DNA from 3 places in the Cronobacter condimenti 1330 genome. Region 1 is predicted to be linked to each of the others. Evidence: predicted binding sites of a transcription regulator. Region 1 holds the regulator's gene; each other region holds the start of a gene.

Region 1 (10,094 bases):
GTGCCGGAAGGACGGGCCGCGAACCAGCCGTTCTCGGTCATCACTTTCAGGCCGCCGATGGCTGCGCCGTTACCGGGAGCGGCAGTCAGGCGCGCCGTGATCGGGTCGCCTGCAAGTGTGCTGGCGCTGACCATTTCCGGAGACAGTTTAGACAGCGCGGCTTTCTGCGCGGAAGACGCCGACGCCTGCAGACGGTTGTAGCTCGGCGCGCCAAAACGCGCGGCCAGTTCGTCATAGTGCTGCTGCGGGTTTTTCCCGGTCACCGCGGTGATTTCTGCGGCCAGCAGGCACATGATGATGCCGTCTTTATCGGTGGACCACGGCGTGCCGTCAAAACGCAGGAAAGACGCGCCTGCGCTCTCTTCGCCGCCAAAGCCGAAGCTGCCGTCGTAGAGACCATCTACAAACCATTTGAAGCCTACCGGCACTTCCACCAGCTTGCGGCCCAGCGCATCCACGACACGGTCAATCATCGCAGACGACACCAGCGTTTTACCGACGGCCACGTCCTGACCCCACTGCGGGCGATGCTGGAACAGGTAGTTGATGGCTACTGCCAGATAATGGTTCGGGTTCATCAGACCCGCCGGGGTCACGATACCGTGGCGGTCGTAATCCGGGTCGTTGGCGAAGGCCAGATCGAATTTATCGCGCAGCGCCAGCAGGCCCGCCATCGCGGATTCCGAGGAGCAGTCCATACGGATAGCACCGTCTTTATCAAGGTGCATAAAGCGGAAGGTTTGGTCCACCTGGTCGTTAACCAGCGTAAGGTCGAGCTTGTAATGCTCTGCGATGCGCTTCCAGTATTCGATACCGGAGCCGCCCAGCGGATCAACGCCAAGTTTCAGGCCCGCTTTCTGGATAGCAGCCATGTCGACGATTTCCGCCAGCCCTTCGATAAACGGCTGCACCAGATCTTTTTCCTGAATGCGACCGCTTGCCCAGGCCTCGTCCAGAGAAAGACGTTTCACGTCTTTCAGGCCGTCGGACAGCAGCGCGTTGGCGCGGTTTTCGACTACTTTGGTGACGTTGGTATCAGCCGGGCCGCCGTTAGGTGGGTTGTATTTGATGCCGCCGTCGTCTGGCGGGTTGTGAGACGGCGTGATAACAATGCCGTCTGCCTGTGCGCCGCCACGTTTGTTGTGCTCAAGGATGGCATGAGAAACCGCAGGGGTCGGCGTGTAACCGTTGTTATCCTGCACGATGATATCGACGCCATTCGCCGCCAGCACTTCCAGGACGGAGATAAACGCAGGCTCAGAAAGCGCATGCGTGTCTTTACCGACATAGCACGGCCCGGTGATGCCGTTTTTCGCACGATCTTCGGCGATCGCCTGCGCGATAGCCAGGATGTGCGGCTCGTTAAAGCTGTGGCGCGCGGCGCTCCCGCGATGGCCGGAAGTCCCGAACTTCACCGCGTGTTCCGCATTGCCCACTTCCGGCTTCAGCACGTAGTACTGCGCGGTCAGCTGGGCGACGTTGATTAAATCACTCTGTTGTGCAGGCTGTCCCGCACGGTTATTGACTGCCATGGCCTGGTCCTTCTGACGCAAGAGTTAAATGGTGCCGCAAACCTTCTCAATCAATTCCGCCGGGAACTGCATGGTCTGCATGATGTGTTCGATCATGCTGCATTTGCGGCCTGTATTCGTGTTCGTGATAACCCAGTACGGGGTACCCGGCACGTGGCGGGGTTTCGTCTGGTTGCCACTTTGCAAAAGCGTTTGCTCGTCGCCCGCAAAATAAACGCGGGTGCGACCGTGTAAGGATTCGGTCGCGTCGGCAAACGCGTCTGCATCCAGTGAGTAAAGTGTAGACAGCACGAGCATAAAACGATTGACCGCGCGTTTTTGTTCGGCGTATTCATCCGAAAGCAGCAGCTCGCGCATGGCGCGAACGCGGTCTCGCGCCGGGTTGGCTGGCGTTTCAGCCGCGGGCGCGACGGTTGCGGGAAGCTCTGCTTTGGCGGGTGTAGCGGCAACGTGCGAGGAGGCGGAAAATTTCAACATGCGCCGTAAAATGTCGGACGCGCTTTCGCCAATATGCAGGGTATGGCTCGCAATGTAGCGATACAGCTCGTCATCAACTTCAATCGTTTTCATCTTAATCCAGTGCGATATCTTTTCTGAATACAAGTCGTTGGGATTATAGAGTTAAAACCCAACAGCGGATAGCGTCAAACCAGGAAGGCCGCAAAAGTCGGAATTAACTGGAACCTTGCAGCCGGGCGGCAGAATGGTCAACATGATAACCTAACCTGTCAGTCGCCAAAAAAGAACTTTGCCATGAAATTAAATACCCGCACGCAATCTGCGCAACAACCGACTCAAAATACACCGATTGTGCTTATTCACGGCCTGTTCGGGAGCCTCGATAACCTTGGCGTGCTCGCTCGCGATCTGGTGCAGGATAACGATATTGTGCAAGTCGATTTGCGTAATCACGGGCTGTCTGAACGCAGTGAGACGATGGATTATCCGGCGATGGCGCAGGATATTCTCGATACGTTGGATGCACTCGGACTCAATAAGGTGATTCTTATTGGTCATTCGATGGGTGGCAAAGCAGCCATGGCAGTGACTGCCCTTGCGCCGACACGCATTGAAAAACTGGTGGCGATTGATATTGCGCCAGTGGATTACCAGGTGCGACGTCATGATGAGATTTTCGCGGCGGTGAATGCCGTCATTGATGCCGGCGCGACCTCACGCCAGCAGGCGGCGGAGATGATGCGCCAGCATATTGCCGAAGAAGGGGTAATTCAGTTTCTGCTGAAATCCTTTGCTGATGGCGAGTGGCGCTTTAACGTGCCGGTGCTGTGGGATCAATATTCGCAGATTGTCGGCTGGCAGACCGTCCCGGCCTGGCATGGTCCTGCGTTGTTTATTCGTGGCGGAGCATCGCCTTATGTTGAAGAGCAGCACCGCGAGGCGCTGCTGGCGCAATTCCCGCAGGCCCGCGCGCACGTTATCGCGGGGGCCGGTCACTGGGTTCATGCCGAAAAACCGCAGGCGGTGGTACGCGCTATCCGTCGTTTTCTGGAAACTGATTAAAAACAGACCGACCGGTGCCGTTGCGCGCCGGATGCGTTGGCGCGCTTCGCTGCCTGATGTATGATGGCGCGCTGAAATACCGCCGGGCCCCGCCACGGCAGCCTGTTTCCCCTGTCTATACTCATACCATGGCAAAAGAACAAACGGACCGCACAACGCTCGATCTCTTCGCGGATGAACGCCGTCCGGGCAGACCGAAAACCAACCCGCTGTCGCGCGACGAACAGCTGCGCATCAATAAGCGCAACCAGCTTAAGCGCGACAAAGTTCGCGGGCTTAAGCGCGTGGAGCTAAAGCTGAACGCTGACGCCGTGGATGCGCTGAACCATCTGGCGCAGGCGCGCAATATCAGCCGCAGCGAGCTGATAGAAGCCATGCTCCTCGCTCAGCTGAAAGCCTTGCAGGAGTAAGGTCTGGTCTGAAAATGCCCCCAACGAACGGGGCAATGTAGCAGAGTGTGCACCCGGCGCCTGATACCGTTTCCGCACCTTCTTCTGTTCTGCTATGATTGCCCTATCTGTGGGCGTTATGCCAGCACCATCACATTTAGATTCAAGAGGTTATTCTTCTTATGGCAATCGTAGGCATCTTTTTCGGCAGCGACACCGGCAATACCGAAAATATCGCAAAAATTATCCAGAAACAGCTCGGGAAAGACGTTGCTGAAGTGCATGACATTGCTAAAAGCAGCAAAGAGGATCTGGAAGCGTTCGATATTCTTCTGCTTGGCATCCCGACCTGGTACTACGGCGAAGCGCAGTGCGACTGGGATGATTTTTTCCCGACGCTCGAAGAAATTGATTTCAACGGTAAGCTGGTCGCCCTTTTCGGCTGCGGCGATCAGGAAGATTACGCAGAATACTTCTGCGACGCACTGGGCACCATTCGCGATATTATCGAACCGCGCGGCGCAACCATTGTGGGCCACTGGCCGACTGCAGGGTATCACTTCGAAGCGTCTAAAGGCCTCGCGGATGATGACCATTTCGTCGGCCTCGCCATTGACGAAGATCGTCAGCCGGAAATGACCACCGAACGCGTGGAAAAATGGGTGAAGCAAGTTTCCGAAGAGCTGCATCTGCAGGAAATCATCAACGCCTGATGGTAAACGGCGCGGGCGGTGGCTCGCGCCGGTTGATAGATAAGAACAATGAAAATAATTGCTACAAATTTTTAACTTTCCCTCACTAAGCTGTACAATGTCTTCCTTAATTATCAGTCCTTCCATGCCAAAAACGCTGGCGGGTCCACGATTTTTAAGCTCTTTTTTGCCGGACGCTTGCGGTTTTCATTTAGGCATGTCAGTTCTATAATGAGACGCATTCATCTACGGCGTATCCGATGTATCGCTCCCTGCTGGAGCGAGTCGTTAAGCAACAGGACAGATTCCGCATGACTGACAACAATACCGCATTAAAGAAGGCCGGCCTGAAAGTCACGCTTCCTCGATTAAAAATCCTCGAAGTGCTGCAGGAACCGGTCAATCATCATGTCAGTGCGGAAGACCTCTATAAGCGTCTGATTGACATGGGTGAAGAGATTGGCCTTGCCACGGTCTATCGCGTACTTAACCAGTTCGACGATGCCGGCATCGTCACCCGTCACAATTTCGAAGGTGGTAAATCCGTTTTCGAGCTGACGCAACAGCATCATCACGATCACCTGATTTGCCTCGATTGTGGCAAAGTGATCGAATTTAGCGATGACTCTATTGAAGCCCGTCAGCGTGAAATCGCGACGCGTCATGGCATCCGTCTGACTAACCACAGCCTCTATCTGTATGGTCACTGTGCGGATGGCGACTGCCGTGAGAACGAACACGCCCACGAGGTCGGCGGGAAATAATTCTCGTCACACCGCATGAATCCAAGCCGACACCTGTCGGCTTTTTTATTGCCCGAAAAGACAAATGTCTTATTTTGGATAAACATCCTCAGCGCCAGTATTTTAATACAGAGTACAATGCACAATTAAACCACATATATTTTATTAAATAGAAATTCAGAAAAGATAAATATCTTTACTGGTCAATCAGTTAGCTATCGGATTATCCTGCAAATTCCTTTTATCCATCCAGCCCCTTATTGCAGCAATAAAAAAGCATCCATTAAGATACAGCAACGACATAATTTTATTTTAACTAAGGTAACCAATATGGTCTTACCCTCTAAACCTCTTGCTGAGATTTATCGCATTGCTGATATTTTTAATAGCTACGGAAACTGGTCTCGGGCGGAGAAAAATACGCTTATCCCCTTGCGGGACGGGGAAATCTGTATCATTCGCGGTGGTCAGTTCTCTCTGATGCGCCAAAGTGACAGGCTGCTACTGGAAAAAAGTAGCGCCCCTTCAGTTCTGGGGCTGGCGCGGAATTTAGGTAAATCGCAATTCGCGAAATTACAAGCTGATTCAGAATGTCATTATCAGTTAATCCCATTTGATTATTTCCTACAGGAAATTGAAAAACATCACTGCCAGTTACATCTGTTAATTTTGTCCTCATGGATAATCAATATGCTTTGCTACCGCGAAGAAATTATGCTCGGCAGAAACAGCTACAGCATGATTAAAGCCAATATTGATTGTCTGGCGGCGATGGACGATTTCATGCGTAACCGCATTAACGTGGCCGACTATATTGTGAAAAAAACCAATCTTTCCCGCAGCATGGTGATGAAAACCCTGTCGCAACTGCGCGGTGCGAAAAATATCGAGATAAGCAAAGGCAAACTGGTTGCCGTTCACCATTTGCCTGATGTGTTGTAACGCCTGGTGTCGTTAAAACGAAAAAGCCAGCCCGAGGGCTGGCGTTGTCATTATAGTGCCGTTAAGGCTGTACGTGTTCTGTCCGGCTATAGCGCTTACCATCAACGCTGACGCTACGTATGAGCACCGGCCCTGCCACGTGTGGCGGTCGTGCGGCGTCATAACGCTGCCAGCGCGCGCCACTGTCTGTTGAATATTCAACGCTCACGCCTGGCAGACTTGTATTCATTTCAAGCACGCCCGTGTTGATACGCGCGCCTGGCACTGGTAAACGAAACTGCACGCCAGCTTTTTCAAGCTTAGCCAGTTCACGGCGGCCCACCACGTTCGCAAAGCGCGTCCAGTCGTCATGTAACGCGCGGGTATTAACATGATGGGTTTCACCGCCTTTGTATTCACGGCCAGCCTGATAATCCTGCTCCCAGGCGGCCCGATGCCAGGCGCGCTCCGCCACGGCCAGCAAGCGTGGGTACATCATGTATTCCATCTGTTTATCCGTGCGTACAACCTCACTCCAGAGTTGCGCAGAAAGTCCGTAAGCGCCCGGCCAGGGCTTATCTGACTTCGCGCTAAACGCACTGCCATCGCGATCGACCGACGTTTCCGCGTTTTGCGGCAGGTTATCTGGCGCAAAACTGAAAATTTTGCGCTCATCGCTAAACCGTGTGCCCCAGTAATACCCACTTTCCGCCGGATTAACCTCATTTGGAAAATCGAGGTAAACATAATCCGGATTCGAGACCACGACGCGAAAGCCTTTATTCGCCCAGTCGTTAACCGTATCAAAGCCGCCCCAGTAGAGCGTATCCCAGAAGTTAACGTTGACCTGTGAGGTGGCGAAGGCGCTGGCGCCTCTCGCATCCTTGAGGCCATCCTGCCATGCCTGCATGGTGTCGATGCCGTGCGCTTTCACAAGCTTACTGACCTCAATGGCAAAATAGCTGGAGAGATGTTCCACGTCGGCAACCACACCGTCCTGCACGCGTTTTTGGCAGACCGGGGAGCGCGCCCACGGCTTGTCCTGACGGCTTTGGTCGATAACGCCCTTCCCGGCCTCCGGTTTCGTCTTGTCGGTATACCCCGCACCCAGATAGATGTTTTTCGCTTCATCACCGCCGAAATGCCATGTCATGAGCGGCTGCCCGGCCTCTTTGTGCATTTGCTGGATCTCCCCTATCACTTTATCCACAAAATGGCGCGACGAATCGAGACACGGATTGAGATAACCGGTGCGGTTGTAATACTGCACGCCAGTGGTGACTGACGTATCCTGGGGGTCGAGGAGACGGTATGCGTTCGCCTCCTGCAGCTTTCCGGCTTTCGACAGACGGTCGTAGCGCGCTTCCATCGCCATCACCGCCGCGCGGGCATGCGCGGGCATATCCATTTCCGGTATCACCTCAATCTGGCGTGCCGCGGCATATTTCACTATCTCAATGTAATCGGCGCGGGTGAAATAGCCGCTGCCGTTGTTGCTTGTATCCGGCCCCGAGCCAAGCTGCGGCAGCAGACAGGTTTTCTCACTGAGATCGTGGCAGCGCTTCGCGCCAATCTCTGTCAGCTCCGGCAGCCCAGGAATTTCCAGACGCCAGCCTTCGTCATCACTTAAATGGAAGTGAAATTTGTTGAGCTTATAGGCTGCCATCTGATCGAGCAGGCGCAGCACAGCGGCTTTAGTGTGGAAATTGCGTCCGACATCAAGATGGATCCCGCGGTAGGCGAAACGCGGCGCATCGTGTGCATCAAGCGTTGCGATGTGACGCTCCCCTTCTGCCGGAATAAGCGAAAGCAGCGACTGCATGCCATAAAATACGCCTGTGCGATCGTAGCCGGTGATCACCGTTTCTTTCGACCCAATGCGAAGCTGATACGCGCCGGACACAGCGTTCTTTCCTGTAAAAGCGTTCGTCGCGATTTCAGTCCGCACCGGGTAACCTGCGCCGGTTTTTACGCCGAGCAGTGCAAAACGTCTGTTAATTGCATCCTGCGTGCCTTTATCCAGTACCGCGAGATCAAGCATAACGCCGCCATCGAGCGAGACGTTTTGCCCGTGCAGCGTGACCTGCTGCGGTGTTGGAATGATTTGCCCACGCAGACTCTCCACATTCAGCGTTTTAACATCACGGTTTTTATCGAACCGTGCCTCGGCAGTCATCAGGATATTTTTATCGTCAGGCGTGCGTTTCCACTGATCTTTCAAGGGACTGACGAACGTCGTTAGGTCTTCTGTATCAGTGCTGGCAATCACCTTCGGCGCACTGTCGCCCGCGGTGACATACCAGCGAGGCAGAACATCAGTGATAAACAGTTGCCAGTACTCGTTGATGATGGGGATGTCCACCGAGGCGTTAGCCGGGAAGCCAGTGAATTTTTCAGTGGGTTCAAGTTTATGAAGATCACCCATCACATGGGTCACTTTAAACTGATCGTTATCGACCTTCAGGATCTGGCGAATGCTATGGAACCAGATCGTCCAGTTTTTCTCGGTAACGGCTTCACCCGGGTTGGTCAGCGTTATAACGGCGTTGTTACAGGATGCCCAGTCGGCGCCGAGCGCCGCACAGTTGATACTGTGCTGCGCTGCATGGTTATCCGTAATCGCGTAGTTAAGTGTAAAACGGCTGATCTGGTCTGCTGTTGATGTCTGCGCCAGTGCGCCGGTCGTGGTAAACAGCCCCATCATGGCGCCCGCGAGTGTGCTTATCGGTAACTTTTTCATTCTCTCGTCCTTTTCACTGCCCTGTTCATGGAAAGGCGCGCCTGGCGCCCCTGCGAAATCAGAAAATCGTGAACGGCGCCGTGACAATAAATTTCACGTCGCGCTCATCCTGGAAAATGTTGCCGTAGCCACCGCCGTAGCTCGGAATATCGGCGTGGTTGTCATACTGCGTAAAATGCAGCTTCAACATCGTGCCTTTGGCGCGACCGGTTTGCAGGGTGTAAACCGCATCCAGGCTGTAAGCAGACTCTTTCAGACGGCGGCTGGCGTCGTAGTAGCCATCCGTCGTCGGGCGCGTTGAAGGTTTGGCATCCCACGCGTAGACGTAGGATGCGCCGAGCGCGAAACCAGGCATCGCCCAGTTTTTCAGGTCATACATGGCGCCGAAGAACACGGCTTTTTCGCCATCGGCGTTGAAGTCAGAGCGGTTATCCCACCAGATATCAAGCCGCCCGTTAGAGGAGGCGTAGGTCGGCGTCATTCGCTGCAGAAAATACCCTTGCTGACCACCGGCGCTAACCCAGGTGCCTTCAAGGCGGAGATCGACCGGCCCGACTTGATAGCAAAACGTCAGCGCCTGCAGCCAGGCTGTACCGTCGTAAAGATCATTGATGCTGCCGTTGCTGGCTTTGTCCCGTGCGCCGTAGAACTGATAGCTGGTGGAAAGCGGCTGCCCGGCAAGTGAGAAGTTGTAGCTCACTTTGGCAAAATACTGATCGAGATACCCTTGCGCCTGACCAAACGCCGCTTCCAGTACCAGCGAATTTTTAAACGCGTATTTGGCGCCGACCGAATGCAGATAATCCACGCGTGTGGTTCTGTCGTTCTGGTAGAACTTGTCCATCTCCAGATGCCACGGCGATTTATATTCATTGGCCCACATATAGGACATGCTCAGCGCGCCCGCATCGCCATTGTCGATATTGACGCCAGCCTCCGCGCCCTGATAGGTGCCTGGCATAAAACTCCAGTGCGGAGCCAGCAGCGTCTGGCCGGTCGGTTGCAGCCAGCCCGCACGCGCCCAGATCGGGCCGTATTTAAGCTTCGCCGCCGCTTTATAAAGACTGATACCGCTCTTATCACCGGACCAGTCTTCGTCATAGGCTTTATTACTGGAGGAAAATGCAATTTCGTTCGGGTGGCCGCTGTCGCCATTTTCTGCCATTTCGATAGCGGTAAACGCGGCGATATCAAGGCCAAGCAAATCGCCGGCATACCCTGACTGAAAATCAAGATTCGCATTCCAGGTTGAGTGCGAGAGATTGGTTTTATAACGGTCTTCAGTGACATCTTTACGGTCACGTTCACGCTGCCAGTAATAGATGCCGCCGGTTAACGCAGAATCATCAATAAAGCCGGCAGCCTCTGCCCCAGGCGAGGCGCACAAGCCGCCTGTCGCGGTGATACTGGCGACAGCCAGCACGAAGCCGCTACGTTTGTATTGCAACGAACGCATGTGAAATTCCTCTTTGACGTAAAAAATTCGCACAGGGCAAAACGCCTCAGGCGAATGAAAAAAATGTAAAAAAGTAAAAAGCGGTGATGAAATATGTCCA
Region 2 (10,094 bases), 1.0 Mb from region 1:
CGCTGGCCTGTTCAAACGGCATGATATTGCCATCTGGCGCAGGCGGCAGCAGACGTTTACCTGTTTCAATCTCCCAGTCGCAGGAGTAGACGATCCCCATTGCGGTAGCGACCGGGCCTTCCATTCGCGCCATCAAATCGACCCACTGACCGACGCCCGCGTCCTGTTTAAAATAGCGCGGGTCAACCATGTTCATGCTGCCGGTGTAAGCGATGTAGTTATCTATCATGATCATCTTGCGGTGCTGGCGCAGGTCCATACGACGCAGGAAAACACGCAACAGATTAACTTTCAACGCCTCCACCACTTCGATGCCCGCATTGCGCATCATGCCCACCCAGGGGCTTCTGAAGAACGCGACGCTGCCTGCGGAATCAAGCATCAGCCGGCAATGTACGCCGCGCCGCGCCGCCGCCATCAGTGATTCCGCCACCTGATCCGCCATGCCGCCGGGCTGCCAGATATAAAAAACCATCTCAATATTGTGTCGCGCGAGCTGGATATCGCGAATAAGCGCCTGCATCACGTCATCGGAAGACGTCAGCAATTGCAACTGGTTGCCTTTTACCCCGGCGATGCCCTGACGGCGTTCACACAGCTGGAAGAGGGCGCTTGCCACCGCGCTGTTTTCTTCGGCGAAGATATGTTTGCAGGCTTTCAGATCGTTAAGCCATTTCGCCGTGGAAGGCCACATTGCGCGGGCGCGTTCGGCGCGACGCTTGCCCAGATGCAGTTCTCCCACAGACAGATACGCGACAATCCCTACCAGCGGCAGAATATAAATGACAAGCAGCCAGGCCATGGCGGAGGGCACTGCGCGACGTTTCATCAGGATGCGTAACGTTATGCCCGCGATAAGCAGCCAGTATCCCAGAATGAGCAGCCAACTCACTACCGTGTAGAAGGTTGTCATAGATTAAAAATCCTTTAAAAAGCGTATCGTTAAGAGTTTACGCACAACCCTGTCGCACTCCAATAAGAACGTGCCAGAAAAGCGCTGGTCTGCGGGCCGGAAGGGACTATAATGTCGGCTCTGTTTCAGTCAAGAGTAGTAGAAATGAGGCGTAGTAGAACCGAAGTTGGGCGCTGGCGCATGCAGCGGCAGTCTCAACGGCGTAAAGCTCGCTGGCTGGAAGCACAATCCCGACGCAATATGCGAATCCACGCTATCAGAAAATGTGTTCTGAATCGTCAGCGCAATTCGTTGCTGTTCGCCATCCACGATCGCTAAACGCAGTGAAAGGGCACCGCCTGCGGTGCCCCCGAATGTCTCCTTCACGCTTTTTCATACCGCCTTTTCCCGCCGCGTTAATAACGCCTGTTTTATCCCTTTTTTATCGGCTTTGCTCTTGTCCTGTTCGCGTTAAATTTCCCGAAGCAACTTCTCGCGCCGCGCTAATGGTTTTAAATAAAATTAGGAATATTCTGGTATAAGAATTTGCTTAATAAGGAAGGGCAAATTTGAATATTTCTTGCGTGGGAATATGCTGAATGTTTGCGAGAAAATCCTTAAAAAACAATGCATTGGTAAGGTTTTCAAAACTTAACGTAAATTCACAATTTGAAATATATCCTGTATTCCCGCTGGTGATAATTGCTCTTATGTAAAATGAAGCATTTTTAATGTTATTTCCGGCGATTGTTTCTGGTCTGTCCAGGTTAGATTAACAGCATCGACAGCTTGTATTCCTACAGGTGCTACTTTCATCCGTAACTGATGGAGCGTTTATGACTAAGCAAGAGGAATTTCTGACAGAAATCCATAAATTTTTGTTACGCAAAGGAGCCTGCGGCGCACGACCCAGAACTGTTGAAGACAGAAGTTTAACCAGCGGGATTTTCGGCTTTGCGAAAGAGGCGATTACCGTCAGCCAGCGCTTGCCTGAGAGTGTTTCTGCCTGTGAAGCGGCCCGCCAGTTTGTGACGTCGCATAAATGCCATGCCGGGCGAAACAACGCTTCTGTCACCATGCTGCGACTGGTGCCGGGCGGTAAATAACGCAACGCCTGCAAAACATGACCGCGCAAAAAAGGGCACGACGTCAGTCAATGCCCTTTGCGGTCGCGCAACCTGTACGCGGCTGCGGTCAGAAAACTTTTTTGTAAGGTTTCACTGCCACGGTCTTATAGACCCCTGCGGCGATATACGGATCGGCCTCAGCCCAGGCCTGCGCGGCTTCGAGTGACGCGAACTCCGCAATGACCGTTGAGCCAGTAAAACCCGCAGCACCCGGATCGTTGCTGTCTACCGCAGGCATTGGCCCTGCGGTCAGCAGCCGACCCTCATCACGTAACAGCTGTAAACGAGCCAGATGCGCAGGGCGCACCGACTGGCGCTTCTCCAGAGAATCAGCCACATCTTCCGCATAAATTACATAAAGCACGTCACACTCCTTTTATGAAACGGCGAGGTGAATAACGGTAGGTGAAAGCCGTAAAGTGTGCAACGCAAAGTTAAACGGCCTGTTAAGTCCTTAACATTTAAGCGGTAAATTTCGGCAGTCCATGGAACAAATTGGGCGGATGCGGGCTGAGTTGTTGAATATGATTGCTATTTGCATTTAAAATTAAGCTCTCATTCATTCAGTGAAACGACTATGACTTCAATGACCCTCGATATGCCTCGCCGTTTTCCGTGGCCGACGTTACTTTCCGTCGCTGTCCACGGCGCCATCGTGGCGGCGGCTGTGCTTTATACCTCGGTAAATCAGGTTGTTGAAATGCCCGCGCCCTCGCAGCCGATTTCGGTCACGATGGTGGCGCCCGAAGCGCTTGAACCGCCCCAGCCGGAAGTCGCACCACCGCAACCTGAGCCTGTCGCCGAGCCGGAAGTGGAACCTGAGCCCGTACCAGAGCCCCCAAAAGAAGCGCCGGTGGTTATCGAAAAACCGAAGCCAAAACCGAAGCCGAAACCGAAACCGGTGAAAAAGGTGGAAGAGCAGCCGAAGCGAGAAGTAAAACCGGCCGAGCCGCGACCGGCGTCGCCGTTTGAGAACGCCTCGCCGTCACGAACTACGGCAACGTCAAATCCTGCGCCGTCTGCGCCTAAAAACGTGGCGCCAGCGGGCCCGCGAGCTTTAAGCCGTAACCAGCCGCAATACCCGGCGCGCGCTTATGCGCTGCGTATGGAAGGGCAAGTGCGCGTGAAATTCGACGTTGCGGCGGATGGCAGCGTGGAAAACGTTCAGATCCTCTCCGCCAAACCCGCGAACATGTTTGAGCGAGAAGTAAAACAGGCGATGCGCAAATGGCGCTATGAGGCCGGTAAGCCAGGAACCGGGCTGATTGTGAATATTGTTTTCCGCATTAACGGCGGAGCAACAATGCAGTAATTGCCCTTAAATAAAAAAGCCAGAGCACTGTCTCTGGCTTTTTTATATCGCTATGCCACGGACGGCAGCGGGCGTGGTTTTCCTTCGTCATCCACCGCGACATAGATAAATAACGCTTCGGTGGCGCGATAACGCTGCCCGAGCGGCTCCGAAGAAACTTTCTTCACCCAGACTTCGATATTGATAGTCACCGACGTCGTGCCGCGCTTGACGCAACGAGCGTAACAACACACCACATCGCCAACCGCCACCGGGCGCAGGAAGGTCATGCCGTCCACACGCACTGTCACCACGCGGCCGTGGGCTATCTCTTTCGCCAGGATAGCGCCGCCAATATCCATCTGCGCCATCAGCCAGCCGCCAAAAATATCACCGTTTGCGTTGGTATCCGCGGGCATGGCCAGCGTACGTAACACCAGTTCGCCTTGCGGCGAGGTTTGCTCTGTCGTCATGGGGCTTCTCAATTGTGGTTAGCAGTTACCGGATCCGCGCGAGGGCAATGCCTGAAGGACGCGGAGCGACAAGATGATAACACTACGTATGGCGGGGTGAAGGCAGGAAAAGAAGAGAGAAAAGGGGGCTATCCCTGGCACATGAAAAAGGGAGGCGAATGCCTCCCTGCAAAACAGCAATCAGAAGGACATGGTCACACCGGCATAGTAAGCGCGGCCTGGCTCGTTATAGGTCGATGCGCCTTCGTTTTCACGATAAAGCGTTTTGTCGAACAGGTTACTGATACCGCCGTTCAGGCGCAGATTTTTGGTCAGTTCATAATTGACGCCGACACCGACGATGGAATACGCACCCACTTCTTTACGGGAAAGATTACCATCACCTTCCACACGGATCTCTGCGGCCTGACGCGGCTTCTGGCGGCCATAGAACGTCCAGTTCAGGTTAGTGGAGAGTTTATCGTTCACCTGCCAGTCCAGCATCGTATTGACGGTATATTTCGGAATGACTGACAGCGGATTCCCGTTCTTTTTCATCTCCGATTTAATCATATAAGTCGCGTTTGTACGCCAGTTCAACGCATCCTGCACCAGAGGGATCGTCAGATTACCTTCGAGCCCTTCTACAATCGCTTTACCGCCGTTTTCCCAGCGCAAAATATTATTGCCGTTAGAGGCGTAACCAAGTACGCGATCGCCGGAGACGATTTTGTTCTGGTAGTCGTTACGAAACCACGTCACGCCTGCATCAAAGCCGTCTTTCGTATATTCCAGCCCAATCTCTTTATTAATACTGATTTCCGGTTTCAGATTTTCATTGCCCAGCAGGTAGCAACTGCCGTTTACGCCAATCGGGCAGCCGTTGCCACGCGTAGCGAGCAGATAACCTTTGCTCGACTGATACAGGTTTGGCGCTTTGAAGGCACGTGCAATACCGGCTTTAAGTTTGACATTATCGGTAAGCTCCTGAGAGAGGTTCAGGCTCGGACTCCAGTTACCACCGAACTGATTGTGATGGTCGTAACGCAGGCCCGGGATCACGACAGTGCCGGGCAGCACGTCGATATTGTCTTCAAAATAGACGGCGGCGAGGGTGGCGCTGTTTTTACTGCTACGGGAAGCGGCATTACCGGAGACACCGCCAATCGTGATGTTGCTGGCATTGGTGGACTGCATAGACGCCGGATCGTTGAGCGCTTCGCGATCCCATTCGGCACCCAGCGTCATGGTTTGCTCAACAAGCAGGTTTAGTGGCACGTTGATTTCGCTGCTGGCGCGGTAGTTTTCAAGCCGACTGGTACTGTATTTCTCGTCGGTTATCATGCCCTCATAGCGGCCCGCGGTGCCTTCCTTAAGGCGGGTATTATTGGTTTTTTCATAATAAAACCCGGTCTTTGACTGACCCCAGTCCCAGATGCCGTTATGCGTAATGCCATAGCTCTGGCGATACATGCGGTTGGTTTCGTGCCCGTAAAGTGAAGGCACCAGACCGTCAGCGCTGGCGTCGCTGTTACTGTTTTGTGTATCGCCTGCGTAGATGTTGCCCTGACGGCTGTAACCATATTCAACATCAAGGATCTGTTCAGGCGTGATTTTCCACGACAGCACGCTGTTGATGTCTTTGTTACGCACGCCTTCACGACCGGCGGCATAAGACCCATTTTGTGCGGTATTGATATCGTAATCGTCAGCATCGGTCTTATTGAGGTTGCCAAAGAGACGCATGGTCAGCGCATCGCCCGCCAGCGGGCCGCTCAGGCTGAAATTGGCGCGTCGGGTTGCGCCTTCTTTATCATTTTCAGGCTGGTTGGTGAAAAGCGAAAACGAGCCGTGCCAGTCGTTGGTAGGACGTTTGGTAATGATATTAACCACGCCGCCTGCCGCACCACTGCCGTAGCGTGCCGCCGCCGGGCCACGCAAAACTTCAATGCGTTCTACCATCTCCGCGGGCACCCAGTTGGTATCGCCGCGCGTATCACGCTCACCGCGCCAGCTGTAACGCACCGCATTACGAGAGGTGACGGGGACGCCATCGACGAGGATCAGCGTGTTTTCCGGCCCCATACCACGGATATCGATCTGGCGATTGTTGCCACGACTGCCGCTGGCGCTGTTACCGGTCAGGTTAACGCCCGGCATTTTGCGAATAATGTCTGAAAGGTCGTTGACCGGAGGATCTTTCTCAATGTCATCAGCAGTAATAATGGAAACACCGGGCTGCTGTTTAAGCGCCTGTTCGGCGGTGGCCTGCACCACCATGACGTCGCCGCCGTCCATGCTTTCTGCCTGTGCGGCACAGGCGCCGCTTCCGATGAGCGAGGCCACTGCCAGTGCTAATGGCTTGCGAATGTCATGCTTTATTTCAAACATTATCAATTATTCCATATTGTGTAGAAATGTAATCACTCGCCTGCATGATAATGATAACAATTATCATTACAACATATAATTGTGATTCTCCATGATTTCTCCACAATGGGGTAATAATTGCGCAGGGCATTGTATTTCCTTGAAAAAAGTGTGGGTAAATGGTTTGAAATACGCAAAAAAAAGCCCCCGGGCGTAAGCTCAGGGGCGTTTTTACTGAAGGGCTGCGCGGGTGTTATTTGTCTTCTTGCGGCATATGGCGATACATATAAACGCCGCTCAACAGGGTAAAGACCAGCGTCAGGCCAGGAATGCCGAATACTTTGAAATTCATCCAGACCGCTTCCGGAAGCCAGAACGCGACGTAAATATTAAGCAGGCCGCAGGCAATGAAAAAAAGCGCCCAGGCGAGATTAAGACGAGACCAGGCGTGCGCCGGTAACGTTATCTCTTTACCCAGCATGCTCTGAATCAAGGGTTTCTTCATGACCCACTGACCAATCAGCAGTGCACCGGCAAAGAGCGCATAAATGATGGTCACTTTCCACTTAATGAATTCCGCATTGTGGAAATAAATGGTCAGCCCGCCGAACACCGCGACCAGGGCGAAGGTCACCAGCGTCATTTTTTCGACTTTGCGGAATTTATACCAGCTATAAATCACGGCCAGGGCGGTGGCCACAATCAGCGCCCCGGTTGCCCAGAAAATGTCGTGCAGCTTATAAACGACAAAAAAGACAATCAGCGGCAAAAAATCGAGTAACTGCTTCATACATCGGTTCCATCAAGAGGCCCGCGCACGATCGCCGCGCCCGGGCAAAAAAGGTTATTCCCGGATAAGCATATATAACCGGAATAAATAAATGAGGAGCAGCGCGGTCAACAGGTTGCTCAACGTCCCGGCGACAACCGCGCCTACTTGCGGCGTCAGCGCGGCAAAGGCGGGCGTAAACATCAGCAGGGCGGTTCGGGCCAGCAACCACACCAAAACTGCCGGCGCGACCAGACGCATATTCCGCCACGCGAGACGCATACTGTTGCGCATTGAGGCAAAAATACCCGCTTTATCCTGCGCCAGAATAACCGGTGCCAGCGACAGCACAATGGCGAGGATCACGCCTGGGACCACCACCAGCAAAATACCCATCTGCACCAGGAATGTCGTCAGGAAGATAAGGATAAACAGGCGCGGCAGCATCGGTGCGGCACCCCCAATGGCGCGCAACGCGCTGACGTTTTGCCCGGCAGAGACCGCCTGAATCAGCAGCAGCACGCCGCCTACCAGTAAGGTATTGCCGAACATCCCGGAAAAGGTGGAGGCCGCCGAAGCTTTCAGCAATACCTGCTGCTGTTCCGGCGTCATGTTTTGCACCAGTTCAAACAGACTGGCGCTGCTGCTTAGCGCATCGCCCTCGCTGAGGATAGCGAGTTGATCGGCATCCGGTGTAAACGCCCGGCCAAGAATCATAGAAATAAAGGCGCAAAGCAGCGCAATCAGCAGGATGGTTACGAGCTGATTGCGAAAAAAATTACCCGTGTCACGGTAAACGGATTTTGCCGTGATAGACATGCACTCTCCTTGGGTTGGCAGATATTATTCCGCCGGCAATTGTACCCTGGATGATGGCGCAGTGGCAGCGTTGTAAAGGGGCGCGACAGGTAAGGAATTGTCAGGAAGCGGCGGCAAACCGTAACGGGCGCGGGCGCGATTACACGCCTCGTTCACCACGCCGCCCTCGCCAGACATCGTGAACTCCCGGCATGGCGATGGACGATGTTCATAAACGGTGCAACGCACCGACTCGCCGGGCGTACCCTCGAGCGCTACGCAACGGCTCTGTTTCTGGTTAGTGCCGCACATACAGCGCAGAAAAGGGGTTAACGGCTCAGTGAGATGAACCGGGACAAGGCCGCCCGCGTCATCCGCCTCGGCCCAGTAGAAAGAGACACGAAAAAAAGCACAACAGGCACCGCACGTCATGCACGGGTTGAGATCGCTCATCATTCACCTGCAACTAAACAACGTATCGTTTCAAAATTGTGAAGAAGTTAAATTATTCCCCTCCGGGATGACTTTCAAGAGGGGAAAAGGGGAATATTTTTGGCGTGGCGGCAGGCAAAAATTGACCTGAAATCAAATTCATCGAAGCCGCAGTAAGGGTAAAAATTAATTCAGATCAATGAATGTTAAATTAGCGTCCTGAATGTGATCTGCGTTGGATCACTTCCTAACTCGTAGTGAGTATATTCACCCGGCAAATAAAACCACAGAAGGGAAACGGGAATGAAAAAACTCATAGTGGCGCTGGCGTTAGCGGGTTGTTTTTCAGGTATGGCTTCGGCGCATGAGGCAGGTGATTTCTTTATGCGCGCCGGTACGGCGACGGTTCGTCCGTCAGAAGGCTCAGACAATGTGCTGGGTATGGGCGGTTTTAAGGTTAATAACAATACGCAACTGGGCCTGACCTTTACGTATATGGCGACCGATAATATTGGCGTTGAGCTTCTGGCGGCCACGCCGTTCCGCCATAAAGTCGGGCTCGGCGCGACCGGAGACATCGCGACGGTTCATCATCTGCCGCCCACGTTAATGGCGCAGTGGTATTTCGGCGATTCGCAAAGCAAGTTGCGTCCTTATATTGGTGCTGGGATTAACTACACCACTTTCTTCGACGAAGATTTTAACGACACCGGCAAGAAAAACGGTCTGAGCGATCTGAGCCTGGAGGATTCCTGGGGTGCGGCGGGGCAGGTGGGTCTCGATTATATGGTGAATAAAGACTGGATGATTAACATGTCGGTCTGGTACATGGATATCGACACGACGGTGAAATTCAAAGCGGGCGGTCAACAGCAAAGCATCGATACTCGCCTCGATCCGTGGGTATTTATGTTCTCGGCGGGTTACCGTTTTTAAGCAAGCGACGCCCGTCTTAAGGCATCAGCAATAAAAAACCAACCGCGAAAGGTTGGTTTTTTATTGCTGCCGGGTGAAATGGTAAACCGGCGACTCGCATGTGACCGCGTGCAAGGCTTGCGGACACGAGCTTCAGCGTCTCAGTTAAACGCGCTGGCGGCGGCTTGACGCATAATGCGGTTGGCTTCGTCCCATTTGCGGGCATTTCTTTTGGTTAACGCTTCACGAGCTGCACGGCGAGCTTTGTTCATCATATGCTGGTTAATCATCTTCACCTCCACCCTTTCCCGTAACCGAGCCAGACAACGCTGGTTGCGATTGCGCGTTACGTTTTCACGCGGTTTATGGTCTGAAGTCAGTTGCCACATCGTCCTCCGGCGGCCTTGCCGGGGCGGCGTCTGTGCCGTTGCGGGTGGCTCCAACGCTTATACCAACGAAACCTGCCGTTTCCTTTTAAGGCGGGCTCGCAAGTTGCTGTCGTTTGCGGCCAGGCTTCGTTGTCTTGAGTTTAAGTTTTGGTCAGGAATGCGACACGTGCCTTAAGATTTTGCTCAAAATCAGATCGTATCGCTGGACTCACAGGGGATTTTATGAATGGAACTCTGGATGTGACTGATTAGCAGGGATTTAAAAAGCGCGATCGCTCGCGCTTTTTTGTCGTCAAACGGGTTTACGCAGGCAAACTGGCCGCTTTAAGGTCGTGGACAAACGCTTTTAAGGCGTCCAGCATCGCGGCGCGATCGTCGAGGTTATTCTCGATGATCTTCACGATCGCTGAGCCGGAAATTGCCCCCGCCGCGCCTGCGGCAATCGCGGCTTGCACCTGTGCGGGCTCTGAAATCCCAAACCCCTGCAGCGGCGGCGCGGCGTGGTATTCAGTCAGTTTCGCTATGAGATGATTGAGCGGCAGCGCGGCACGATTTTCCGCACCCGTGACGCCCGCACGCGACAGCAAATACGTATAGCCGCGGCCATACGAGGCAATCTGACGTAGCAGGTCGTCATCGGCATTCGGCGGGCAGATAAA
Region 3 (10,094 bases), 1.6 Mb from region 1:
TGCGCTTTACCCTCGCTGCGGCTTTTCAGCAAGGCCAGCGCTTCCTCGGGTGTAATACAGTCGGTGATGTAGCGAAAATCAATACAGCGCACAATCTCCTCAGGCGTCATCTCCGCCACCAGCCGCCATACCGGTTTGCCTTCCGCTTTAGCCCACAGATCCCACACCGCGTTGACCACCGCGCCGGTAGCGAGATGAATAGCCCCTTTATCCGGCCCAATCCAGCGCAGCTGGCTGTCGCTGGTGAAACGTCGCCAGAACGCGCCCATATCCGCAGCGATGGTTTCCAGCGTTTCACCGACGATGAGATGCTCCAGCGCGCGGATAGCCGCGCAGCAGATCTCATTGCCGCGACCGATGGTGAACGTCAGCCCATGGCCCGCGAGGGCCGGATTATCGGTCTTCAGAATGACGTACGCGGCGGAGTAATCCGGGTCGGGGTTCATCGCGTCGGAGCCGTCGAGCTGCTGCGAGGTCGGAAAGCGAATATCTTCCACCTGCAACGCAGTGATCCGGGTCATGGCGTCTCCTCCACGGTGCGCTGCTGCTGTTCACCCAACCCTTCAATGCCGAGACGAATTGTCTGTCCGGCGCGCAGATAAACCGGCTGTGGTTTCTGCCCCATGCCAACGCCCGACGGTGTGCCTGTGGAGATCACATCGCCTGGTTGCAGGCTCATAAAACGGCTCAGGTAGCTAATAATGTGGGGAATTTTAAAAATCATGGTGCTGGTGCTGCCGTCCTGGTAGCGCTTGCCGTCTACCTCAAGCCACAGGCGCAGCGCATGCGGGTCGGGAATTTCATCCGGCGTGACCAGCCACGGGCCGGTAGGGCCGAACGTGTCGCAGCCTTTGCCTTTATCCCAGGTGCCGCCACGTTCTATCTGGTATTCACGCTCGGAGACATCATTAATGACGCAGTACCCCGCCACGTGGCTCAGGGCGTCACGCTCATCGATATAGCGTCCGCCTTTGCCAATCACCACGCCAAGCTCCACTTCCCAGTCTGTTTTCTGTGAACCGCGCGGAATGATGACGTCATCATTTGGCCCGACAACCGCGCTGGTCCACTTACCAAAGACCACAGGCTCCGCCGGAATCGCCGCGCCGGTTTCCGCCGCATGGTCGGCGTAATTCAGGCCGATGCAGATAAACTTGCCGATGTTACCCACGCACGCGCCGAGACGCGGCATACCGTCAACGACCGGCAGGCTCCCCAGATCCAGTTCGCCGAGCCGCGCCAGGCTTTCCGGCAGCAGCGCCGCGCCGCTGAGATCGTCGATGTGTTGCGATAAACAGCGGATACGCCCTTCGCGGTCCAGCACACCCGGACGTTCACGGCCCGGCTCTCCATAACGTAATAATTTCATGCGGTTTCCTGCTTTTGGTCGAGTGGCAATCAGTTACTCCAGCCGCCGTCGATGATTTGCACGGTGCCGGTGGTATAGGCGCTGGCGTCAGAGGCCAGATAGAGCGCAAGCTGGGCGATTTCTTCCGGCTTGCCGATGCGCCCGACGGGCTGGCGGGCGACAAACGCCGCGTATACTGCCTCTTCGGTCTGTCCCTGCGCGCGCGCCTGCTCGGCGATGCGGGAACGGAGCGAAGGGGAATCTACCGTGCCGGGGCAGATGGCGTTACAGCGCACGCCCTGCGCGACGTAATCCGCCGCCACCGAGCGCGTAAGCCCAATCACCGCGGCCTTGCTGGTGCTATAAGCGAAGCGGTTCGGCACGCCTTTTACGCTGGAGGCCACGGACGACATATTGATGATTGACCCGCCGCCCTTCTCAAGCATGCCCGGCAAAAAGGCGCGAATGGTGTGGAACATGGCGGTAACGTTAAGATCCAGCGCAAACTGCCATTCCTGCTCGCTGCATTCCAGAATCGAGCCGCTGTGCACCACGCCTGCGCAGTTAAACAGGACGTCAAGCGGTCCCAGCGTTTGCGCCGCGGCGGTAATAGCGGCGGCATCGGTGACATCAAGCTGTAGCGGCGTTATGCCTTCAAGTGCGTTAAGCGCCGTCACGTTAATATCGCTTGCGATAACCTCTGCGCCAGCGGCGGCAAAGCGCCGCGCGCTGCTATAACCAATGCCCTGTCCTGCGGCGGTGATAAGGACGCGTTTCCCGGTAAGATCCATGGTTTTCCTCTGGTCTAAAGGACTAATGGTCAGGCCATTAAGAGGAGTCAAAGGCCTGACCTTTAGCATGACAAATCAGGCGTAACCCGCTATCGTGAACCCAGAATGTTGCAAAAACGCTCGGCTTTATGCGTTTTGATTAACTATTTATTTACACCGCGATAACTAATACTCAAGCGCGTTGACTGATATTTGTGCACTTAATCACTGTCTATGACGTGAGCAAAGGTGAACCATGCCGATTACTCGTCTCGAAAACCCGCGTATTTACAGGCAGATAGCTGACCAGCTGCGGCGGCTTATCGAAAACAATGAATTTCCGCCCGGCAGTCGTCTGCCTTCGGAGCGCGACCTGGCGGAGCAGTTGCAGGTCAGCCGCGCGTCGGTGCGCGAGGCGCTGATCGCGCTGGAAGTGATAGGCCTGGTGGATGTGAAAGTCGGCAATGGGGTTATCGTTAAAGCCCGCACGCCGGACATCGCGCCGCGCGAGCCCGTCATGGCGCAGGCCGGGCGTAACCAATGGACGGAAATCGACGACGAACTGGATATCGATCTCGATTTTAACGCCGAACTGCCGCCGTTTTCGTTGTTGCAGACGCGGCTGTTGATCGAGCCGGAAACGGCGGCGCTGGCGGCTCGCCACGCAAGTCCCGACGAGCTCGCCGCGATTCGCGCCGCCTTTGAGCAAAACTGCCGCGACAACCGCGCCGGCTCGGACACGCATCCCGGCGATCGGCTGTTTCATATTCGCATCGCCCAGGCGAGCGGCAACCCGGCGTACGCCTTTATCATCGGCCACCTGCTCGGGCACCGCTACGGCAGCATGTTCCGTATGCTGCAACGCCACTACACGCCGGACGATATGCCGCACCGCTCAGAACAAGAGCATCGCGCGATTCTGGACGCCATTGAAGCCCGCGACGTGCGCACAGCCCGCCGCGCAATGAAAGCGCATCTCGATCAGGTCATCGCTATTTTTACCCGCAGCCAGTGAGCGCGGTTATCTTTCAGGGCGCGGGCGCTTCACATTCGCAACCGCGCCCGCTAAGGTACGGACGTTAAAATTGTCAGCGAAGGCCAGTCGATGAAAACGCCGTTAATTACCCGCGAAGGTTACGAAAAACTCAAAAAAGAACTCGACTATCTGTGGCGCGAGGAGCGGCCTGAAGTCACCAAAAAAGTGACCTGGGCGGCAAGCCTTGGCGATCGCAGCGAAAACGCCGATTACCAGTACAACAAAAAACGCCTGCGCGAAATCGATCGCCGCGTGCGCTATCTCACCAAATGCCTTGAGCACTTAAAAATCGTCGATTACTCGCCGCAGCAGGAAGGTAAAGTCTTTTTCGGCGCCTGGGTTGAAGTCGAAAACGACGACGGCGACGTAAAACGTTTTCGTATCGTCGGTTATGACGAGATTTTTGGTCGTAAAGATTACATCTCCATAGACTCCCCCATGGCCCGCGCGCTGCTCAAAAAAGAGGAAGGCGACGTGGCGACCGTACAGACGCCGGGCGGCGAGGCCACCTGGTATGTCAACGCTATCGAGTATGTGAAGTAACCCCACCGGATAGCTCCGAAACCCGCCACGGGCGCGGCTACGGCTGGCATTTTTACCCTTCAGTCCGTATAACTGTGCCCTGACTTTTTGTACTTAACAGATGATATTGCCATGATGAATGATTCGCTCAGTCGTATTATCGCCAGTGAGCTTCAGGCCAGAGCCGAACAGGTAGACGCTGCCATTCGCCTGCTTGATGAAGGGAACACCGTGCCGTTTATTGCACGTTATCGTAAGGAGGTCACCGGCGGTCTGGACGACACCCAGTTGCGTCAGCTGGAGACGCGTCTGGGTTACCTGCGCGAACTGGAAGAGCGCCGCGCGGCTATCCTTAAATCGATTGCCGATCAGGGCAAACTCACTGATGAACTTCAGGCGGCCATCACTGGCACCCAGAGCAAAACCGAGCTTGAAGATCTCTATCTGCCTTACAAACCGAAGCGCCGCACCCGCGGGCAGATAGCCATTGAAGCCGGCCTTGAGCCGCTCGCCGAACTGCTGTGGAATGACCCCTCCCACGAGCCAGAAGCGGAAGCAGCGAAATTTATCGACGCTGAAAAAGGCGTGGCTGACACCAAAGCGGCGCTTGATGGCGCGCGCTATATCCTGATGGAACGCTTCGCCGAAGACGCGGCGCTGCTCGCCAAAGTGCGTGACTATCTGTGGAAAAACGCACATCTGGTTTCGGCCGTCGTGCCAGGCAAAGAGGAAGAAGGCGCGAAATTCCGCGACTATTTCGCCCACCACGAACCGATTTCCACCGTGCCCTCGCACCGTGCGCTGGCGATGTTCCGCGGACGTAACGAAGGCGTATTGCAGTTATCGCTCAACGCCGATCCGCAGTTCGACGAGCCGCCGCGTGAGAGCTACTGCGAGCAGATCATTACTACGCATCTGGGGCTGCGCCTGAATAACGCACCCGCTGATAGCTGGCGTAAAGGTGTGGTGAGCTGGACCTGGCGTATTAAGGTATTGATGCATCTGGAAACCGAGCTGATGAGCACCGTGCGCGAACGCGCCGAAGACGAAGCCATCAATGTGTTTGCTCGCAACCTGCATGATCTGCTGATGGCCGCACCTGCGGGCCTGCGCGCCACGATGGGCCTCGATCCGGGCCTGCGTACCGGCGTGAAAGTCGCGGTGGTGGACGCCACTGGCAAACTGGTCGCCACCGATACCGTTTACCCGCACACCGGACAGGCGGCGAAAGCAGCGGTGGTTATCGCAGCACTGTGCGAAAAGCATAACGTGGAGCTGGTCGCTATCGGCAACGGCACCGCATCACGCGAAACCGAACGTTTCTTCCTTGATGTGCAAAAGCAATTCCCTAAAGTGACCGCACAGAAGGTCATTGTCAGCGAGGCGGGCGCGTCGGTGTATTCAGCCTCTGAACTGGCGGCGCAGGAGTTCCCGGATCTCGATGTCTCGCTGCGCGGTGCGGTCTCTATCGCCCGTCGTTTGCAGGACCCGCTGGCGGAACTTGTCAAAATCGACCCGAAATCTATCGGCGTGGGCCAGTATCAGCATGATGTAAGCCAAAGCCAGCTGGCGCGTAAGCTGGATGCGGTGGTGGAAGACTGCGTGAACGCAGTGGGCGTTGACCTGAACACCGCCTCAGTGCCGCTGCTGACCCGCGTGGCAGGCCTGACGCGCATGATGGCGCAAAATATTGTGTCGTGGCGCGATGAGAACGGCCAGTTCCGTAACCGTCAGCAGTTGCTGAAAGTGAGCCGCCTGGGGCCGAAAGCCTTCGAGCAGTGCGCGGGCTTTCTGCGTATTAACCATGGCGACAACCCGCTTGACGCCTCGACCGTTCACCCGGAAGCGTACCCGGTCGTGGAGCGTATTCTGGCGGCGACGGAACAATCGCTGCGCGATCTCATGGGCAACAGCAATGCGCTTCGCAACGTGAAGGCGGTTGATTTTACCGACGAGCGTTTCGGCGTGCCGACCGTGACCGACATCATCAAAGAGCTGGAAAAACCGGGCCGCGACCCGCGTCCCGAATTCAAAACGGCTCAGTTCGCTGACGGCGTGGAGACAATGAACGATCTGCAACCCGGTATGGTGCTGGAAGGCGCGGTGACCAACGTGACTAATTTCGGTGCGTTTGTGGATATCGGCGTACATCAGGATGGCCTGGTGCATATTTCCTCGCTGTCCGATAAGTTCGTTGAAGATCCGCACACCGTGGTGAAAGCGGGCGATATCGTGAAGGTGAAAGTGCTGGAAGTGGATTTGCAGCGTAAGCGCATTGCGTTGACGATGCGTCTGGACGAGCAGCCGGGCGAAGGCAACGCGCGGCGCGGTGGCGGCAATAACCGCGAACCGCAGAACCGCCCGGCGCAGAACCGTAAACCCCAGCGCGAGAGCGCAGGCAGCGGCAACAGCGCCATGAGTGATGCGCTCGCCGCCGCGTTCGGCAAGAAACGCTAAACGTTGCGACATAAAAAGGCCGGGACACCGGCCTTTTTATTGTCTTATACCGGCGCGTGGCGCTCCGCTTCCCTACGCTGTAATGTCCCCGTTTTTTCTTTTTTACGGTAAGTAAGCGCCAGCGCATCCGCCTTTTTACTACCGCCTCACGCGCGGTTTCCCAGAAAGACTCGCATTAAAACGGCATACCCGGAAATAAATACAAATATGTTCGCGGTTACATTTTTCATTTAAATAACAATTCCACTTAATAAATAACACTGCGCCCGTGAAAATGAATAAACACACGACCATCATTAAATTTAACTCAATGAATAATAAAGATTAAATAAAGGGAGAACGTTTACCGAAACGCACACTGCCCTGTTTTTTTGCGCCAGAACAAATAAAGCTCAAAAATTGTCGCGGCGCGTCAATATTGCATTGAAGATAAAAACCATTCTCATTACCATCTTAAGCAGATAAACAATCCTTTCCCGCGCAATAATCGGCCCCGGCCGTTGTATAGCCACGGTTCTCCGCCGCTGAGCGCATCCGGAATAAGCAGGTTTTATGCAATTCACGCCTAACAGTAGCTGGAAAATAACCGGTTTCGCCCGGGAGATCAGCCCGGCCTACCGCCAGAAATTATTGTCGCTCGGCATGCTGCCGGGTTCGTCGTTTGAGGTAAAACGTGTCGCGCCATTAGGCGACCCGGTACATATCGAGACCCGACGTGTAAGTCTGGTGCTGCGAAAAAAAGATTTGGCGCTGTTGCAGGTTGAAGCGGCCCGCTGACCTCTCTTTGTCTTGAGTTTATGCAAATGAAAAAATTAACCATCGGCTTAATCGGCAATCCTAACTCCGGCAAGACCACGCTGTTTAATCAGCTCACCGGCGCGCGTCAGCGCGTGGGCAACTGGGCGGGCGTGACGGTGGAGCGCAAAGAGGGCAGCTTCGCGACCACCGACCATCAGGTCACGCTGGTCGACCTTCCGGGCACGTATTCTCTTACTACCATTTCCTCCCAGACCTCGCTGGATGAGCAGATAGCCTGCCATTACATTCTCAGCGGCGAGGCGGACATGCTGATAAACGTGGTGGATGCGTCTAACCTTGAGCGCAACCTCTACCTGACGCTGCAACTGCTGGAACTTGGCATCCCCTGCGTGGTGGCGCTGAACATGCTGGATATCGCCGAAAAGCAACATATACGCATTGATATCGACGCGCTGTCGGCCCGCCTCGGCTGCCCGGTCGTGCCGCTGGTTTCCACGCGGGCGCGCGGTATTGACAGCCTGAAAATGGCGCTGGACCGCCATCAACGCAACCAGGATATGGAACGCGTCCACTATCCCGCTCCGCTCTCCGCGGCGGCGGACACGCTGGCCGCCGCGATGCCGGACGACCTGTCCGCGCAGCAGCGCCGCTGGCTGGGGCTGCAAATGCTGGAAGGCGATATCTACAGCCGCAGCATCGCAGGCGCAGGGGCCGCGCGGCTCCCGCAGACGCTGGCGCAGCTTGAAACCGAACTTGATGACCCGGCGCTTTATATTGTCGACGCGCGCTATCAGAGCATCTCGGCCATTTGCGACGCCGTCAGCAACAGCCTTACCGCCGAGCCCGCCCGGCTTACCGCGGCGATTGATAACATTATCCTTAATCGGTTTCTGGGTCTGCCGGTCTTTCTCGGCGTGATGTACCTAATGTTCCTGCTCGCCATTAACATCGGCGGCGCGTTGCAGCCGATCTTCGATGCGGGCTCGGTGGCGATTTTCATTCACGGTCTCCAGTGGGTTGGCTATACGCTGCATTTCCCGGCCTGGCTGACGCTTTTCCTCGCGCAGGGGATCGGTGGTGGCATCAACACTGTTTTGCCGCTGGTGCCGCAAATCGGCATGATGTATCTGTTCCTGTCGTTTCTTGAAGATTCCGGCTATATGGCCCGCGCGGCGTTTGTGATGGACCGTCTGATGCAGGCGCTGGGGCTGCCAGGTAAATCATTCGTGCCGTTGATTGTCGGCTTTGGCTGCAATGTCCCGGCGGTGATGGGCGCACGCACGCTGGACGCCCCGCGCGAACGTCTCATGACCATCATGATGGCGCCGTTTATGTCCTGCGGCGCACGCCTGGCCATTTTTGCGATCTTCGCTGCGGCCTTTTTTGGTCAGGAGGGCGCACTGGTGGTCTTTTCGCTCTATCTGCTCGGTATCGTGATGGCCATTCTGACTGGCCTGATGTTGAAATATACGATCATGCGCGGCGAAGCCACGCCGTTTGTAATGGAATTGCCGGTGTACCACGTGCCGCACCTGAAAAGCCTGCTGCTGCAAACCTGGCAGCGTCTGAAAGGGTTTGTGCTTCGCGCCGGGAAAGTCATCGTGATCGTCAGTATTTTCATTGGTGCGCTCAATAGCTTCTCGTTTAGCGGCAAACCCGTGGACAACATCAACGACTCCGCGCTGGCTTCCGTGAGCCGTGTGTTGACGCCGCTGCTGAAGCCCATCGGCGTGCAGGAGGACAACTGGCAGGCGACTGTCGGCTTATTCACGGGTGCGATGGCAAAAGAAGTGGTAGTCGGGACGCTCAACACGCTCTACACCGCCGAAGATATCCACGAGGCGCCGTTTGACGCCGCCAGTTTTAGTCTCACCGACGAGCTGACCAGCGCGCTGGCTGAGACCTGGCAGAGCCTGAAAGACACCTTCAGCCTGAGCGTACTCGCAAACCCCATTGAGGCCAGCAAAGGCGATGGCGAGATGGCGACCGGCGCGATGGGCGTCATGAGTGCTAAATTTGGCAGTAACGCTGCGGCGTACAGCTACCTGGTCTTTGTGCTGCTCTATATTCCCTGCATTTCCGTGATGGGTGCGATTGCCCGCGAGTCGAGCCGCGGCTGGATGGGCTTTTCTATTCTCTGGGGGCTGAACATCGCCTATTCACTGGCGACGCTGTTCTACCAGACCGCGACATTCCAGGCACATCCGCTCTACAGCCTGACGGCGATGCTGACGGTGGTGCTGTTTAATGTCGTGTTGCTCACCGCGCTGCGCCGTGCGCGTAGCCGGGTAGATGTCAGCCTGCTGGCGCCGCGCCGTGAGGCCCGCTGCTGCGACACCCCTGCCGGGGAATGCCACTAATGGCGACGCTGATTCAGGTGCGGGATCTACTGGCGCTCTCAGGGCGTATGGACGCGCAGCGTATCAGCGAACAGCTCGCCGCGCCCTTGCCGCTGGTCAATGCGATGCTTAACCGGCTGGAGGCCATGGGAAAAGCTGAACGTCAGGAAGAGGAATTATCGGGCTGTCTGAGCGGCAGTTGCCGCGCCTGCCCGCAGGGCAAAGCCTGCCGCAAAGAGGTGTGGCGGCTGCGTTAGCAGTGAGGGCGGGCGCTATGCCCGCCTTTTTTCTTACTTGTAAACATCCGCCGTCGCGTGAATGTCTTTGCCGGTCTTCTCGCCGCTGGTGATGACATAATATTTGCCACCCATTTCATCGGCTTTCTTAACCAGTTCGGCTCTCGCATCCATCGGCGCGGTGCCTTGATCAGAGACGATCGTGCCAATTTTGGTGAGATTCATCTCTTTCACTTTATCTTTTTGCAGCTCTTCGGCCGCCAGCGCGCCAAACGACAGCGAACCCAGAACAACAGATAACAACATACCCGTGCGTAGTTTCATGTTTTTGGCTCCATACTCAGATGACTTGAAGGGGCGCAGAGAAAAACGCCCCGATAACAATGACATCTAAAGTATGGCGCGCTTTCAGCCATTTGCCAGGCGAGCCTTGAGCGCCAGCAGCGCATCGCAGAATTCACGCGGATGTGAGATGAACGGCGCGTGGGCCGCTTTCTCGAAAATGAGTGATTCGCTGGCAGGCCAGCGTGCATCGAGGAGCGCGGCGACATTGCGCGGCACCAACCCGTCGAGACGCCCGTACAGGCGTAAAAATGGCCCCTGCCAGACGGCGAGTGCCTCGCGCAG

Evidence for each region. Region 1 encodes Fur, which represses iron uptake genes when iron is present. Its sites were predicted from a motif close to ATAATAATGAGAACNACTATCAA; they were not measured.
Region 2: the regulator Fur is predicted to act here: its motif matches at 6,198-6,220, upstream of AFK62_RS10680 (TonB-dependent siderophore receptor).
Region 3: the regulator Fur is predicted to act here: its motif matches at 6,563-6,585, upstream of feoA (ferrous iron transporter A).

What each region holds. Positions count from the first base shown of each region.
Region 1 is NZ_CP012264.1:1,302,473-1,312,566, reverse strand. Features, by position in the region: gene pgm (phosphoglucomutase (alpha-D-glucose-1,6-bisphosphate-dependent)) at 1-1,532, opposite strand, end outside; gene seqA (replication initiation negative regulator SeqA) at 1,557-2,102, opposite strand; gene ybfF (esterase) at 2,286-3,053, shown strand; gene ybfE (LexA regulated protein) at 3,182-3,463, shown strand; gene fldA (flavodoxin FldA) at 3,625-4,155, shown strand; gene fur (ferric iron uptake transcriptional regulator) at 4,446-4,898, shown strand; gene AFK62_RS05985 (helix-turn-helix domain-containing protein) at 5,208-5,819, shown strand; gene AFK62_RS05980 (beta-N-acetylhexosaminidase) at 5,881-8,538, opposite strand; gene chiP (chitoporin ChiP) at 8,597-9,994, opposite strand.
Region 2 is NZ_CP012264.1:2,339,894-2,349,987, reverse strand. Features, by position in the region: gene cls (cardiolipin synthase) at 1-913, opposite strand, end outside; gene AFK62_RS21190 (YciY family protein) at 1,058-1,231, shown strand; gene AFK62_RS10700 (hypothetical protein) at 1,729-1,998, shown strand; gene AFK62_RS10695 (YciI family protein) at 2,087-2,383, opposite strand; gene tonB (TonB system transport protein TonB) at 2,597-3,331, shown strand; gene yciA (acyl-CoA thioester hydrolase YciA) at 3,382-3,783, opposite strand; gene AFK62_RS10680 (TonB-dependent siderophore receptor) at 3,964-6,153, opposite strand; gene AFK62_RS10675 (septation protein A) at 6,386-6,922, opposite strand; gene AFK62_RS10670 (YciC family protein) at 6,977-7,720, opposite strand; gene AFK62_RS21185 (YkgJ family cysteine cluster protein) at 7,745-8,152, opposite strand; gene ompW (outer membrane protein OmpW) at 8,435-9,067, shown strand; gene AFK62_RS10660 (hypothetical protein) at 9,208-9,435, opposite strand; gene trpA (tryptophan synthase subunit alpha) at 9,738-10,094, opposite strand, start outside.
Region 3 is NZ_CP012264.1:4,036,290-4,046,383, forward strand. Features, by position in the region: gene AFK62_RS18585 (L-fuconate dehydratase) at 1-521, opposite strand, end outside; gene AFK62_RS18590 (fumarylacetoacetate hydrolase family protein) at 518-1,369, opposite strand; gene AFK62_RS18595 (SDR family oxidoreductase) at 1,399-2,139, opposite strand; gene AFK62_RS18600 (FadR/GntR family transcriptional regulator) at 2,375-3,133, shown strand; gene greB (transcription elongation factor GreB) at 3,224-3,697, shown strand; gene AFK62_RS18610 (Tex family protein) at 3,809-6,133, shown strand; gene feoA (ferrous iron transporter A) at 6,686-6,910, shown strand; gene feoB (Fe(2+) transporter permease subunit FeoB) at 6,937-9,252, shown strand; gene feoC ([Fe-S]-dependent transcriptional repressor FeoC) at 9,252-9,488, shown strand; gene AFK62_RS18630 (YdgH/BhsA/McbA-like domain containing protein) at 9,522-9,791, opposite strand; gene bioH (pimeloyl-ACP methyl ester esterase BioH) at 9,876-10,094, opposite strand, start outside.